2 regions of the Pseudomonas saponiphila genome follow, and region 1 is predicted to be linked to the other one. Evidence: predicted binding sites of a transcription regulator. Region 1 holds the regulator's gene; the other holds the start of a gene.
The links. Region 1 encodes sigma-54, which starts transcription at its own class of promoters, with help from an activator protein. Its sites were predicted from a motif close to ANTGGCATNNANNTTGCTNT; they were not measured.
Positions count from the first base shown of each region.

Region 1 (7,547 bases):
AGCAGACCGACCCGAAACCGGTCCAGGCCTACGCCGTGACCATCCAGTACCATGCCCAGCAGAACCGCATCGTGCTGATCGACAAGGCCAAGGTCATCAACGACGGCAATACCACCGAAGGCGAGAAAATCGTCTACGACACCGTCAAGCAAGTGGCTAACGCCGGTCGCGCCAACGGCAGCTCGGTCACCGCGCCACGTCCGCGGATCGACATGGTCATCCAGCCGAAAAAGAAAACCGACGAGCAAAAGGCCCAGTAATGGCAACTCTGAAAGCTCAGCACCTGGCCAAGAGCTACAAGAGCCGCCAGGTCGTGCGTGATGTCAGCCTGTCCATCGACAGCGGGCAGATCGTCGGCCTGCTCGGCCCCAACGGCGCCGGCAAGACCACCTGCTTCTACATGATCGTCGGCCTGGTCCAGGCCGATCAGGGGCGCGTCCTGATCGACGACCTGGATGTCAGCCACCAACCGATGCACGGTCGCGCCCGCGCCGGTATCGGCTATCTGCCCCAGGAAGCCTCGATCTTCCGCAAGCTGTCGGTCGCAGACAACATCATGGCCATCCTCGAGACCCGCAAGGAGCTCGACAAGGCCGGCCGCCGCCAGGAGCTGGAAAGCCTGCTGCAGGAATTCCACATCAACCACATCCGCGACAACCTCGGCATGAGCCTGTCCGGTGGCGAGCGCCGCCGCGTGGAAATCGCCCGGGCGCTGGCCACCGCCCCCAAGTTCATCCTGCTGGACGAACCCTTCGCCGGGGTCGACCCGATCTCGGTCGGCGATATCAAGCAGATCATCCATCACCTGAAGGCCAAAGGCATCGGTGTGCTGATCACTGACCACAACGTCCGGGAAACCCTGGACATCTGTGAAACCGCCTATATCGTCAACGACGGGCAACTGATCGCCGAGGGCGACTCCGAGACTATCCTGGCCAACGAACTGGTCAAGGAAGTCTATCTGGGCCATGAGTTCCGCCTGTAACGGCTGAGGTGTCGGGCCAGACGCCAGAGCGCCGCAAACGATAAATCCCCACAAACTTTATTGTTACAGCGCTCTAGGCAAACACTTCAGTTTCAGGCATATAATTTGCTTATGTTTGGCGCTTCGGCGCCCTGTAGTGGATGGCGCATGTGCGCCGGCAAATAAGGTGTTAAGCCCCTGCCATGAAACCATCGCTAGTCCTCAGAATGGGCCAGCAGCTGACGATGACACCGCAGCTGCAACAGGCCATCCGCCTGCTCCAATTGTCGACCCTGGACCTGCAACAGGAAATCCAGGAAGCCCTGGAGTCCAACCCGATGCTCGAGCGCCAGGAAGACGGCGACGACTTCGACAACAGCGACCCCCTGGCCGACAACACCGAGTCCAAACCCAATACCGAAATCCAGGAACCCTCCTACCAGGAAACCGCCCCCACGGTGGACAACCTCGAGGAAGGCGAATGGAACGAACGCATCCCCAACGAGTTGCCGGTGGATACCGCGTGGGAAGACGTCTACCAGACCAGCGCCAGCAGCCTGCCCAGCAGCGATGACGACGAGTGGGACTTCACCACCCGCACATCGGCCGGTGAAAGCCTGCAGAGCCACTTGCTCTGGCAACTGAACCTGGCCCCGATGTCGGACACCGATCGCCTGATCGCCGTGACCCTGATCGATTGCATCAACAATCAGGGCTACCTGGACGAAACCCTTGAGGAGATCCTTGAGGCCTTCGATCCGGAGCTGGACATCGAACTGGACGAGATCGAAGCCGTACTGCATCGCATCCAGCAATTCGAACCTGCCGGTATCGGCGCACGCAACCTGGGTGAATGCCTGCTCCTGCAATTGCGCCAGTTGCCGGCGAAAACTCCCTGGTTGAGCGAGGCCCAGCGCCTGGTCTGCGACTACATTGACCTCCTGGGCAGTCGCGACTACAGCCAGTTGATGCGTCGCATGAAGCTCAAGGAAGACGAACTGCGCCAGGTCATCGAACTGGTGCAGAGTCTCAACCCGCGTCCTGGCTCGCAGATCGAATCCAGCGAAGCCGAGTACGTGGTTCCAGACGTCATCGTGCGCAAGGACAACGAACGCTGGCTGGTGGAGCTGAACCAGGAATCCGTGCCACGCCTGCGGGTCAACGCCCAGTACGCCGGTTTTGTACGCCGCGCCGACACCAGCGCCGACAATACCTTCATGCGCAATCAGTTGCAGGAAGCCCGCTGGTTCATCAAGAGCCTGCAGAGCCGCAACGAAACCCTGATGAAAGTTGCCACTCAGATCGTCGAGCACCAACGGGGCTTCCTCGAATATGGCGACGAAGCCATGAAACCCCTGGTTCTGCATGACATTGCCGAAGCGGTAGGCATGCACGAATCAACGATTTCCCGGGTGACCACACAAAAATTCATGCATACCCCTCGGGGCATATATGAACTGAAATACTTTTTCTCCAGCCATGTCAGCACCTCGGAAGGCGGCGAATGCTCGTCCACGGCAATCCGCGCGATCATCAAAAAACTGGTGGCTGCGGAAAATCAGAAAAAGCCGTTGAGTGACAGCAAGATCGCTGGTTTACTGGAGGCACAAGGCATTCAGGTAGCCCGTCGGACCGTCGCCAAGTACCGCGAATCCCTTGGGATCGCGCCTTCCAGCGAACGCAAGCGGTTGATGTAACCGCCGGGCTGGCCACAGCGTTTCGGAGTGTGCCTGCAAGCTGGCTGAGCCAGCCGGTTGCAGGCATGGTCTAGGTGGCAGGCATCTCAGCCTGCCGCGTTATGCACTGGCAACGAAGGAGAAGCTGTATGCAAGTCAACATCAGTGGACACCAACTCGAAGTGACTGAACCTCTGCGCGCTTACATCGGCGAAAAACTCGACCGGCTGGAGCGGCATTTCGACAAGATTACCAATGTGCAGGTCACCATGGCTGTCGAGAAATTGAAGCAGAAAATCGAAGCCACCTTGCACATCCACGGTGGGGAGGTTGTCGCCAATGCAGAACATGACGATATGTATGCCGCAATCGACCTGCTCACGGACAAGCTTGACCGCCAACTGAAAAAGCATAAGGAAAAGCAACTCCACCTTCTCCAAGGCACGGGTCGCTAACACTCCCCTCCCATGATCCGACTTGAAAGCATCCTGACCCCCGGCCGTTCCCTGGTGAACGTGCCGGGCGGCAGTAAAAAACGCGCCCTCGAACAAATTGCCAACCTGATCAGCCGTGAAGTGCCTGATCTGGAGATGCAGGACGTCTTCGAGAGCCTGATCGCCCGTGAGAAACTCGGCTCCACCGGTTTTGGCAACGGCATCGCCATTCCTCACTGCCGCCTCAAAGGCTGCGAGTCGCCCATCAGTGCACTGATGCATCTGGACGCTCCCATCGATTTCGACGCCATCGACGGCGCCCCGGTCGACCTGCTGTTTGTCCTGCTGGTCCCGGAAGCCGCCACCGATGCTCATCTGGAACTGCTGCGGCAGATCGCCAGCATGCTCGATCGCAAGGAAGTCCGCGATCGCCTGCGCAGTGCCACCAGCAACGAAGCCTTGTATCAGGTTGTCCTGGACGAGCAAAACGGTCAGTAATCATGCGCTTGATCATCGTCAGCGGCCGATCCGGCTCAGGTAAAAGCACCGCCCTCGATGTTCTCGAGGATCACGGCTACTACTGCATCGACAACCTGCCCGCCGGCTTGCTGCCCGAGCTGGCCGAACGTGCATTGATTCACACTGAACTGGCGCAACCGCTGGTAGCGGTGTCCATCGATGCCCGCAACTTGCCCAGCCACCTTTCACGCTTCCCCGAACTGCTGGAAGAAGTGCGCAGCCGGCATATCCAGTGTGACGTTCTTTATCTGGATGCCGACGAGGAAACCCTGCTCAAGCGATTCTCGGAAACTCGTCGTCGTCACCCGCTGAGCAGCGCCAATCGCTCGCTGGCCGAAGCCATCCACGATGAAACCCAACTGCTGGGCCCGATCGTCGATCTGGCCGACCTCAAGGTCAACACCACCAACCTGAACCTCTACCAACTGCGAGACACCATCAAGCTGCGCCTGTTGAACCAGCCGGAACCGGGTACCGCGTTCCTGGTGGAGTCCTTTGGTTTCAAGCGCGGCATGCCGGTGGACGCCGACCTGGTGTTTGACGTTCGCTGCCTGCCCAACCCGTATTGGAAACCCGAACTGCGTGCCCAATCCGGACTGGACGCCCCGGTGGCGGAATACCTGGCTGCGCAACCCGATGTCGAAGAGATGTTCCAGGACATCGAAAGCTATCTGCTCAAGTGGCTGCCGCGCTTTGCCGCCAGCAACCGCGCCTACGTGACCATTGCCATTGGCTGCACCGGCGGGCACCACCGCTCCGTGTACCTGACCGAGCGCCTGGGCAAGGTGTTGCAAAAAACCCTGAAGAACGTCCAGGTTCGCCACCGCGACCTTAGCTGAAAGGATCTACCCCGCGATGCCAGCTCTGGAAATCGAGATCATCAACAAACTGGGCCTGCACGCTCGCGCCTCGGCCAAGTTCGTCGGCGTGGCCGGCCAGTTCCCCTGCCAGATCCGCGCCGGCAGAACCCCGGAATCCATGGTCGACGGCAAAAGCATCATGGCCATGATGATGCTCGCCGCCGGCAAGGGCACCAAGATCTACCTCAAGACCGAAGGCGAGCAGGAACAGGAAGCAATGGATGCGCTGGTTGCCCTGATCAACAACTACTTCGACGAAGGCGAGTAGACACGAGCGAGCCGCTCGCCACGCGGCATTCAGGCAAGCGCCGTGTCCATCACCATCATCAGGCAAAAACCGATACACAGGCCGAGACTGGCGAGCTTGTCATGGCCATTGCGCCGCGACTCCGGAATCACTTCATGAGTGACCACCAGCAGCATCGCCCCCGCTGCCAGGGCCAGCCCCAAGGGCAGCAGCACCTGCGCCAGGCTCACCAGCCAGGCACAGAGCAAGGCAAAGACCGGCTCCACCAGGCCTGAAGCGGCGCCGATCAGGAACGCCTTGACCCGCGACATCCCCGCCCCCGCCAACACCAGGGCAATCACCAGCCCTTCCGGCACATCCTGCAAGGCAATGCCCATGGCCAGACCGTCCGCATCGGGCATGCCGCCTCCGGCCGACACCCCCACCGCCATCCCTTCAGGAATGTTGTGGGCAATGATCGCGAAGACGAACAACCAGATACGCGGGGCAATCACCGGATGCTCCGACGTGCCCACCAGCAGCTCCGGACTGCCCCCGGAAATCTTGCGATCCACCAGGAACAGGACAAAGGCCCCCAGCATGATGCCGGCACAGATCAGGCCACTGGAGCCCCAGGCAGACAAGCCCAGATCCTGGGCTGCGGCAATGCCGGGGACAACCAGTGAAAACGCCGTCGCCGCCAGCATCACTCCGGCACCAAAACCCAACAGGGTGTCGCTCACCGCCACCGGCATCTGCCGGATCACCAGCACCGGAACCGCCCCCAATGCCGTGCCCAGGGCGCAAATGGAACCGCCCTGCAAGGCGCGCAGCAGGCGCGGCTCCAGGCTCAGCCAGCTCAGCCCTTGAGCCACCAGCAAAGCAGTACCCGCCAACAGCAACAGCGAACCGAAGGCATAACGAAACATTCGCCCGCTGCTGATCGCCAGTGTTTCAGTGCCCATAATCGGCCTTAGATCTTGTATTCAGGAGAAGGGATCAAACCATCGCGGCCCGGTAGCGCTGAGCCACTTCCGGCCAGTTGATCACGTTGTAGAACGCGTTGATGTACTCCGGCCGCCGGTTCTGATATCGCAAGTAATAGGCGTGCTCCCACACGTCCAGACCAAGAATGGGCGTATTGCCGTTCATCAGCGGGCTGTCCTGATTGCCGCTGCTTTCCACCACCAGCTTTTTCTCCGGAGTCACGCTGAGCCAGGCCCAGCCACTACCGAAACGGGTCAGCGCGGCCTTGGTGAAGGCCTCCTTGAAGCGTTCAAAACCGCCTAGTTGCTGCTCGATGGCGTGCCCCAAGGCACCTTCGGGCTTGCCACCGCCGGCCGGGGTCATGACCGCCCAGAACAGGGAATGGTTGGCATGACCACCACCTTGATTAATCACCGCGGCACGCAGTTGCTCGGGCAGTTGCTGGACGCTGGCCACCAGCTTCTCGATCTCCCAACCGGCCCACTCGGTGCCTTCCACTGCGGCATTCAGGTTGTTGATGTAGGTCTGGTGATGCTTGCTGTAGTGAATCTCCATGGTCTGCGCATCAATGTGCGGCTCCAGGGCGTCGTAGGCATAAGGCAGTGCAGGCAAGGTAAAGGACATATCAATGAACTCCGAAAATGGCGCCGCCGGCGCGCGGGCTGTCGGTCGACAGGCCCGCGGCGTTACCGCCCAGCAGACGATGGGTGCGGGGGTATTCACCGTGCTCGCCGATGAAATTCAGCAGCTCGACGTAGGTCTTGCTGCTCTGGCGCCAGGCGGCTTCGCGCAAGGCCGGGGTCAGGCGACTGTCCTGCATGGTCTGCAGCAGGCGCTGATGGATGGCGCAGAGGTATTGCGCGCTCTCCTCCGGCTGGTTCAGGCGTAGATGCAGGTCCGCCAGGTTGTGATGGGAAATCACGCAGGCCGCCACCGCTTCGTCGGCATCCGCCCAGCGCTCGAACAACACCTGGGCCAGCGCCAGCGCCTGCAGGTAGAACTCGCGAGCATCCACCAGTTCACCCCGCATAAAGAGACGATTTGCCCTTTCGATCGTGCGTTTCCAGTGCTCCATGGTGCGCCTCCAAAACGGTGTCGAGGGTTACAGGCCGCCTGCGGTGAGTTTTTCCGGATCCAGCAGAGTTTCGAGCTGGCTACGCGGCAGATCGGTGAGCTCCAACGCCACATCGATCACCGGCCGTCCCTGCTTGTAGGCGGTCTTGGCAATTTCCGCGGCCTTCTGGTAACCGATGATCGGGTTCAGGGCGGTGACCAGGATCGGATTGCGCGACAGCGCCTCCTTGAGCTTGGGCTCATTGACCTTGAAGCTGGCAATGGCCTTGTCCGCCAGCAGCCGGCTGGAACTGGCCAGCAGCTCGATACTGCCCAGCAGGTTCTGGGCAATGATCGGCAGCATCACGTTGAGCTCGAAGTTGCCCGACTGGCCAGCCACGGTGATGGTGCTGTCGTTGCCAATGACTTGGGCGGCAACCATCGCCACCGCCTCCGGAATCACCGGATTGACCTTGCCCGGCATGATCGACGAACCCGGCTGCAACCCTTGCAGCTCAATCTCGCCCAACCCCGCCAGCGGGCCGGAGTTCATCCAGCGCAGGTCGTTGGCGATCTTCATCAACGACACCGCGGTGGTCTTGAGTTGGCCGGATACCGACACCGCGGTGTCCTGGGAACCGATCAGGGCGAACAGGTTCTTGCCCGGGGTGAACTGCACCTGGGTCAGGTGGCTCAACTGCTGGCAGAAGCGCGCGGCGAACTCGGGGTGGGCGTTGATCCCTGTGCCCACAGCAGTGCCGCCCTGGGCCAGGGCCTGCAGGCTCGGCAACAGATCCTGCAAGTGAGCGATGTTGGCCTTGAGCTGTT
Region 1 is NZ_FNTJ01000002.1:1,381,555-1,389,101, reverse strand. Features, by position in the region: gene lptA (lipopolysaccharide transport periplasmic protein LptA) at 1-260, shown strand, start outside; gene lptB (LPS export ABC transporter ATP-binding protein) at 260-985, shown strand; gene BLV47_RS28140 (RNA polymerase factor sigma-54) at 1,168-2,661, shown strand; gene hpf (ribosome hibernation-promoting factor, HPF/YfiA family) at 2,790-3,095, shown strand; gene ptsN (PTS IIA-like nitrogen regulatory protein PtsN) at 3,108-3,572, shown strand; gene rapZ (RNase adapter RapZ) at 3,575-4,432, shown strand; gene BLV47_RS28120 (HPr family phosphocarrier protein) at 4,449-4,721, shown strand; gene BLV47_RS28115 (ZIP family metal transporter) at 4,751-5,644, opposite strand; gene BLV47_RS28110 (superoxide dismutase) at 5,679-6,290, opposite strand; gene BLV47_RS28105 (hypothetical protein) at 6,292-6,741, opposite strand; partial or broken gene BLV47_RS28100 (class II fumarate hydratase) at 6,769-7,547, opposite strand, start outside.

Region 2 (7,547 bases), on a different contig from region 1:
GGTGACCCGGCGCAGGGCGTCCTGGTTTTCCGCTCGCGGGCCGCTGGCGCTGGCCTCGGCGTGGCTCAGTTGCAAGCCCATGGCGTGCTCAGACCCGCGCTGCGGTGATAGCGGCGGCGCCCCAGGTGGTTCTCCAGCGGCGCTTGACCCCATGCAGGCCGAACCAGGCCAGGACCCCGAGGCTGGCGAACAGCCACAGGGCCAGCTGATAGCTGCCGCTGCTCTGCTTGATGGCGCCCATGCCTGCGGCCAGGGCGAAGCCGCCGATGCCCCCGGCCATGCCGATCAGCCCGGTCATGACCCCGATTTCCCGGCGAAAGCGCTGCGGCACCAGCTGGAACACCGCGCCATTGCCCGCGCCCAGGCCGAGCATGGTGCAGACGAACAAGGCCAGGGCGGCGTAGGAATTGGGCAGGTTGAAGCCGACGGCGGCGATGCACACCACGGCCACGCCGTACATCGCCAGCAAGGTACGGATGCCGCCAAAACGGTCGGCCAGGGCACCGCCCAGGGGGCGCATCAGGCTGCCGCCGAAGACGCAGGCGGCGGTGTAGTAGCCGGCGGTCACCGGGCTCAGGCCGTACTGGTCGTTGAAGTAGCCGGGCAGGGCGCTGGCCAGGCCGATGAAGCCGCCGAAGGTCACGCTGTAGAAGAACATGAACCACCAGCTATCGCGGTCGCCCAGGGCCTTGAAGTAGTCGCCCATGGACTTGGCGCGAGGTCGCTCTGGAGCGTTGCGCGCCAGCCAGGCGAACAGCGCCAGGGTCAGGATCAGCGGGATCAGGGCAAAGCCGAAGACATTGCTCCAGCCGAAAGCCGCCGCCAGCAGCGGGGCGATCAGGGCGGCGAACACGGTGCCGGAGTTGCCGGCCCCGGCGATGCCCATGGCCTTGCCCTGGTGTTGCGGCGGATACCATTGTGAGGCCAGGGGCAGGGCCACCGCGAAGGAGGCCCCGGCCATGCCGAGGAACACCCCGAGCAACAAGGCTTGTTCATAGCTGTGGATGCCCAGTTTCCAGGCCACGAACAGGGCGCCGATGACAATCACCTGGCCGATCAGGCCGGCGGTTTTCGGTGACAGGCGGTCGGCCAGCAGGCCCATGATGAAGCGCAGCAGCGCGCCGGCGAGGATGGGCGTGGCCACCATCAGGCCGCGTTGCTGGGTGCTCAGGTGCAGATCGGCGGCGATCTGCACCGCCAGGGGGCCCAGCAGGTACCAGACCATGAAACTCAGGTCGAAATACAGGAAGGCTGCAAACAGGGTCGGGGTATGGCCGGATTTCCAGAAGCTTGAATTCATCGCGCACCTCAGCTGATAGGGGTCGTTGGAGCCGTCATGAGCCTGCAGGTGGAGCGCCGTGTGGCCGCGCCACCGGCCCCGTTCAGTGGGGCCAGAACGACAAAGACGTCGGCGCCCGGCTCGCGGTGGGCGAGCAGGGCGCGCGACGTCTTTGTCGTAGGTGGGCAACCGCCGTTGGTTACCGGTGTGGATCTGGTAGCAAGAGCCGCGCCAACCCCTGTCGCAGGAGCAGGCTGTAGGAGCTGGCTTGCCAGCGAAGGCCCCCTCAAGACTGGCGCAAGGTTCAGCGGCCCATTCGCCGGCAAGCCGGCTCCTACGGGAGGAGGCTCAGCCGAGGAGTTCCTGCATGGCGATGATCTGTTCCGCCACCTGGATCAGTTTCTGCTGTCTGCTCATGGCCTGGCGGCGCATCAGGGTATAGGCCTGTTCTTCGTCGCAGTCCTTCATTTTCATCAGCAGACCCTTGGCCAGTTCGATGCGCTTGCGTTCGGCCAGTTGCTGCTCCCGGGCCTGGAGCTGCGCGCGCAGGGCCTGGTCGCTTTCAAAGCGCGCCATGGCCACGTCGAGGATGGGTTGCAGGCGCTGGACCTGGATGCCTTCGACGATGTAGGCACTGACCCCGGACTTGATCGCCTGGCGCATGACCCCCGGATCGTGTTCGTCGGTGAACATCACGATGGGCCGGGGCTGGTCGCGGCTGACCAGCACCACTTGCTCCATGACGTCGCGGCTGGGTGACTCGGTATCGATCAGGACCACGTCCGGACGCAGCGTTTCGACGCGTCCGGGCAGATCGATGGTCAGGCCGGATTCGTCGATCACCTCGAAGCCGGCCTCGCTGAGTGCGGCCTTGAGCCGGCCGACTTTCTTCGCGGTGTCGTTGATCAGCAGGATACGCAGCATGGTGGCGGGCTCCGGTCAGCGCTGGGCGACAAGGCAAGGTGAGTCGTTGAGAGCGTGCAGGCGGAAGCTGCGGGCATAGGCGGCAGGCTGTGAGCCGTCCCAGACCTTGCCGTCGATCAGTTGGCTACTGCGCATGTCCTGGTTCCGGGCGGCGATGCCCAGCGCGCTGGCGGCTTCGCGGTACAGCTGCAGTTGTTGCACCTGGCGCGCGACGCCGAGGTAGTCCGGGTCCTCGCGCAGCAGGCCCCAGCGGCGGAACTGGGTCATGAACCACATGCCGTCGGACAGGTAGGGCAGGTTGACCGCGCCGTTTTGGTGAAAGCGCAGGGCATGAGGGTCCTGCCAGCGATTGCCCAGCCCGTCGGCGTAGTCCCCCAGCAGTCGCGGTTCGATGCAGGCCAACGGGGCATTCAGGTAGTCGGCGGCGCTCAGCAGCTGGGCGGTGCTGCGGCGGTTTTCCGGACTTTGCTCGATGAAGCGGCTGGCTTCGAGGATCGCCATCACCAGGGCGCGGGCGGTGTTGGGGTATTGCTCGACGAAGGCGCGGGTGCAGCCGAGGACCTTTTCCGGGTGGTCGGGCCAGATCGCCTGGCTGGTGGCCAGGGTGAAGCCCAGGTCCTGCTGCACCGCGCTGGCGCTCCAGGGTTCACCGACGCAGAAACCGTCGATGCGCCCGGCCTGCAGGTGGGCCACCATCTGCGGCGGCGGTACCACCACGCTGTCGACGTCCAGCAATGGATGAATGCCCTGGCTGGCCAGCCAATAGTACAGCCACATGGCGTGGGTGCCGGTGGGGAAGGTCTGGGCGAAGGTCAGGCGCGCCCGGCTTTGGTGCACGTGGCGGTCGAGTGCTTCAGGGCTGGTCACCTTGAGCGCCTGCAGTTCGCGGGACAGGTTGATGCTCTGGCCATTCTGGTTCAGGCCCATGAGCACCGCCATGTCGCAAGGGCTGGTGCCGCCGATGCCCAGGTGCACCGCGTAGATCAGGCCGTACAGGCTGTGGGCGGCATCCAGTTCACCGCTCACCAGCTTGTCCCGCAGGCTGGCCCAGGAGCTCTGGCGCTTGAGGTTCAGGGTCAGTCCGTAGGGCTGGGCAAAGCCCTGGGTGGCGGCGACCACCACCGAGGCGCAATCGGTGAGGGCCATGAAGCCCAGGTCGATGGCGGACTTTTCCGGGGCATCGCTGCCATTGACCCAGGCCAGCGGGGTGTTGGGGCGTTCAGTCATGACGGGGCACCTTGCATAAAAAAGCGTCGTACCCGCAGGCCGGGCCTAGCCCGCGCAGGTGACGACGCCGTTGTCCTTGAACCCGGACCGCCATTGGCTCGGGTTTGATGCTCAAAGGGGTGCAAGGCATATGCCATTGCCGGGGATTTGCTTCTGCGCCTCGCCTGCAAGCCCCGGGCGCGGCTATAATCGGCGGCCAATTTCGCCGCCAACCGAGTTCATCCCGCCCATGTATACCCTGGCCCGCCAGCTGCTGTTCAAACTCTCCCCGGAAACCTCCCACGATCTGTCCCTGGACCTGATCGGTGCGGGCGGGCGTTTGGGGCTTAACGGCCTGCTGTGCAAGGCGCCGGCCCAGTTGCCGGTCAAGGTCATGGGCCTGGAGTTTGCCAACCCGGTGGGTCTGGCCGCTGGCCTGGACAAGAATGGTGCGGCCATCGACGGCTTTGCCCAGCTGGGCTTCGGTTTTGTCGAGATCGGCACCGTCACTCCGCGTCCGCAACCGGGCAACCCCAAGCCGCGGATCTTCCGCTTGCCCCAGGCCGAAGCCATCATCAATCGCATGGGCTTCAACAACCTGGGGGTCGACAACCTGCTGGCGCGGGTTGCCGCCGCGTCATACAAGGGCGTGCTGGGGATCAATATCGGCAAGAACTTCGATACTCCGGTGGAGCGGGCGGTGGACGACTACCTGATCTGCCTGGACAAGGTCTACGCCCATGCCAGCTATGTCACGGTCAACGTCAGTTCACCCAACACGCCGGGCCTGCGCAGCCTGCAATTTGGCGAGTCGCTCAAGCAGCTTTTGTCGGCCCTGAGCCAGCGCCAGCAGGAACTGGCGGTTATCCACGGCAAGCGGGTGCCGCTGGCGATCAAGATCGCTCCGGACATGAGCGACGAGGAAACCGTGGAAGTGGCCCGTGCCTTGCTGGAAACCGGCATGGATGCGGTGATCGCCACCAACACCACCCTGAGTCGCGAAGGCGTCGAAGGCCTGGAGCACGGTGACGAGGCGGGCGGTCTGTCCGGCGCGCCAGTGCGCGACAAGAGCACCCACACGGTCAAGGTGCTGGCCGCCGAACTGGCCGGCCGTTTGCCGATCATTGCCGTGGGCGGCATCACCGAGGGCAAGCACGCGGCTGAGAAAATCGCCGCGGGCGCGAGCCTGGTGCAGCTGTATTCGGGTTTCATCTACAAGGGCCCGGCGTTGATTCGCGAGTCGGTGGACGCGATCGCGGCCATGGGCTGAGAGGGGAAGGACGGCAGGCATAAAAAAGGGCTCCTCGAAGGAACCCCTGGGCCGAAGCCCGCCGCCCGGATGGGGCGTGCGTGGTTAAGTCGTCATCTATTCAAGTTGTAGGTGTCGGAATGTGCCCTGATCAGCCGACAGCGCGAAGTTCGTTGAGTCTGTGGATGCCCGCAGTGCCTGTCATACCGTCCCAGTTGTCGCCGCGTCCTTCGCGCCAGCCGTTGATCCAGGCTTGGCGTACTGACGGTAGAGTAAATGGGCAAAGCTCACGGGACTTGCCATTAACGCCATATTGATATCCGCGTAAAAACGCTCTTTCCAACGGATCACGCTTTAGTCTTCTCATAGGGTGTTTCCCTCACTTGTTGACTGCTTTATGTCCCGTCGACCTTCTTCTGAGGTCGGGCAGAATGTCTCTGCCGTTGGTGCTCGCTGCCGGCGTGGCGAGCCTTGATGTTGGCGCCATTGCGGCGCCAACCTGTGTTGAGTTCTAACCAATAGGTCACAGCAAGTGAATGATCGTTTTGTCATAAGGACGTAACGATATTGCTGTCCAGGCCATAAGCCGAGGGTGGTTTTGTATCCTGTTTGTCAGGCAAAGCCCGCTGTGATCAGCCTCTGACTAGATGATGAGGTTAATGCTTTAGTGAGAATGTCGAACGGTTGCACTCAACTACTATTCGACGAAGGGTCGACTTATGTCATTTTGTTGCCCTGACTTTTTATCTGTCCCGGCCTCAAAGCTCTTTTGCCCTGCAAGAAAGCCTGCCTGCTGGGGTGGGACGGCACAGATTCGTGCCACACGAGCGCTCTTGAAGAAAAGCGCTTGATTGAAAACCGAGCGGGCGATGCGTTGCCCGTTCACTTATTGCCAAAGGCTCTGGTACTCCCATGTCGGATCGTTACGAACTCTTCCTCACCTGCCCCAAAGGCCTTGAAGGCCTGCTGATCGAGGAAGCCGTCGGGCTTGGCCTTGAGCAAGCGCGTGAGCACACTTCTGCCGTGCGCGGCATGGCCGACATGGAGACGGCCTATCGTCTGTGCCTGTGGTCGCGCCTGGCCAACCGGGTGCTGCTGGTGCTCAAGCGCTTCCCGATGAAGGATGCCGAGGACCTCTATCACGGCGTGCTGGATGTCGACTGGCAGGACCATATGTTGGCTGACGGCACTCTGGCGGTGGAATTCAGCGGCCATGGTTCGGGGATCGACAACACCCACTTCGGCGCCTTGAAGGTCAAGGACGCCATCGTCGACAAACTGCGCACCCCGACCGGCGAGCGTCCTTCGGTGGACAAGCTCAACCCGGACCTGCGCATCCACCTGCGCCTGGATCGTGGCGAAGCCATTCTCTCCCTGGACCTGTCTGGCCATAGCCTGCACCAGCGCGGCTACCGTTTGCAGCAAGGCGCCGCGCCACTCAAGGAAAACCTGGCGGCGGCGATCCTGATCCGTGCCGGTTGGCCACGTATTGCCGCCCAGGGCGGCGCCCTGGCCGACCCGATGTGCGGTGTCGGCACCTTCCTGGTGGAAGCGGCGATGATCGCCGCCGACATCGCGCCCAACCTCAAGCGCGAGCAGTGGGGTTTCACCGCCTGGCTTGGTCATGTGCCGGCGCTGTGGCGCAAGCTGCATGATGAAGCGCTGGCCCGGGCCCAGGCCGGCCTGGCCAAGCCACCGCTGTGGATCCGTGGCTACGAGGCCGATCCGCGCCTGATCCAGCCGGGGCGCAACAACGTCGAGCGTGCCGGCCTGAGCGATTGGATCAAGATCTATCAGGGCGAAGTCGGCACCTTCGAGCCGCGTCCGGACCAGAACCAGAAAGGCCTGGTGATCTGCAACCCGCCTTACGGCGAGCGCCTGGGTGATGAAGCCAGCCTGCTGTACCTCTACCAGAACCTCGGTGAGCGCCTGCGTCAGGCCTGTCTCAACTGGGAGGCGGCGGTGTTCACCGGCGCCCCGGACCTGGGCAAGCGCATGGGCATCCGCAGCCACAAGCAGTACTCGTTCTGGAACGGCGCCTTGCCGTGCAAGCTGCTGCTGATCAAGGTCCTGCCGGATCAGTTCGTCACCGGCGAGCGGCGTACCGCCGAGCAGCGCCAGGTGGAACGCGAGCAGGCCCAGGCCGCGGCGGACGAGGCGCCAGTGCGCCAGTTCAACAAGAATGGCAATCCGATCAAGCCGGCTCCGGCCCCGGTGGTCGAGCAGGCACGCCTGAGCGAAGGCGGGCAGATGTTCGCCAACCGCCTGCAGAAGAACCTCAAGCAACTGGGCAAATGGGCCAAGCGCGAAGGCGTCGAGTGCTACCGGGTCTACGATGCCGACATGCCGGAATACTCCCTGGCCATCGATCTGTATCAGGACTGGGTGCACGTGCAGGAGTACGCGGCGCCCAAGTCGGTGGACCCGGAGAAGGCCCAGGCTCGTCTGTTCGACGCCCTGGCGGCGATTCCCCAGGCGCTGAACGTGGACAAGAGCCGGGTGGTGATCAAGCGTCGCGAGCGTCAGAGCGGCACCAAGCAGTACGAGCGCCAGAGTGCTCAGGGCCAGTTCACCGAAGTCCGCGAAGGCGGGGTCAAGCTGCTGGTGAACCTGACCGACTACCTGGATACCGGGCTGTTCCTCGATCATCGGCCCATGCGCATGCGGATTCAGCAAGAAGCCGCCGGCAAGCGCTTCCTCAACCTGTTCTGCTACACCGCCACGGCCAGCGTGCATGCGGCCAAGGGCGGGGCGCGCAGCACCACCAGTGTCGACCTGTCGAAAACCTATCTGGACTGGGCGCGACGCAACTTCTCCCTCAACGGTTTCTCCGACAAAAACCGCCTGGAGCAGGGCGACGTGATGGCCTGGCTGGAGAGTTGCCGCGAC
Region 2 is NZ_FNTJ01000001.1:4,442,998-4,450,544, reverse strand. Features, by position in the region: gene BLV47_RS20890 (bifunctional protein-serine/threonine kinase/phosphatase) at 1-81, opposite strand, end outside; gene BLV47_RS20885 (nitrate/nitrite transporter) at 89-1,300, opposite strand; gene BLV47_RS20880 (ANTAR domain-containing response regulator) at 1,628-2,203, opposite strand; gene BLV47_RS20875 (CmpA/NrtA family ABC transporter substrate-binding protein) at 2,219-3,430, opposite strand; gene BLV47_RS20870 (quinone-dependent dihydroorotate dehydrogenase) at 3,660-4,679, shown strand; gene rmf (ribosome modulation factor) at 4,810-5,025, opposite strand; gene rlmKL (bifunctional 23S rRNA (guanine(2069)-N(7))-methyltransferase RlmK/23S rRNA (guanine(2445)-N(2))-methyltransferase RlmL) at 5,571-7,547, shown strand, end outside.
Region 2: the regulator sigma-54 is predicted to act here: its motif matches at 3,549-3,568, upstream of BLV47_RS20875 (CmpA/NrtA family ABC transporter substrate-binding protein).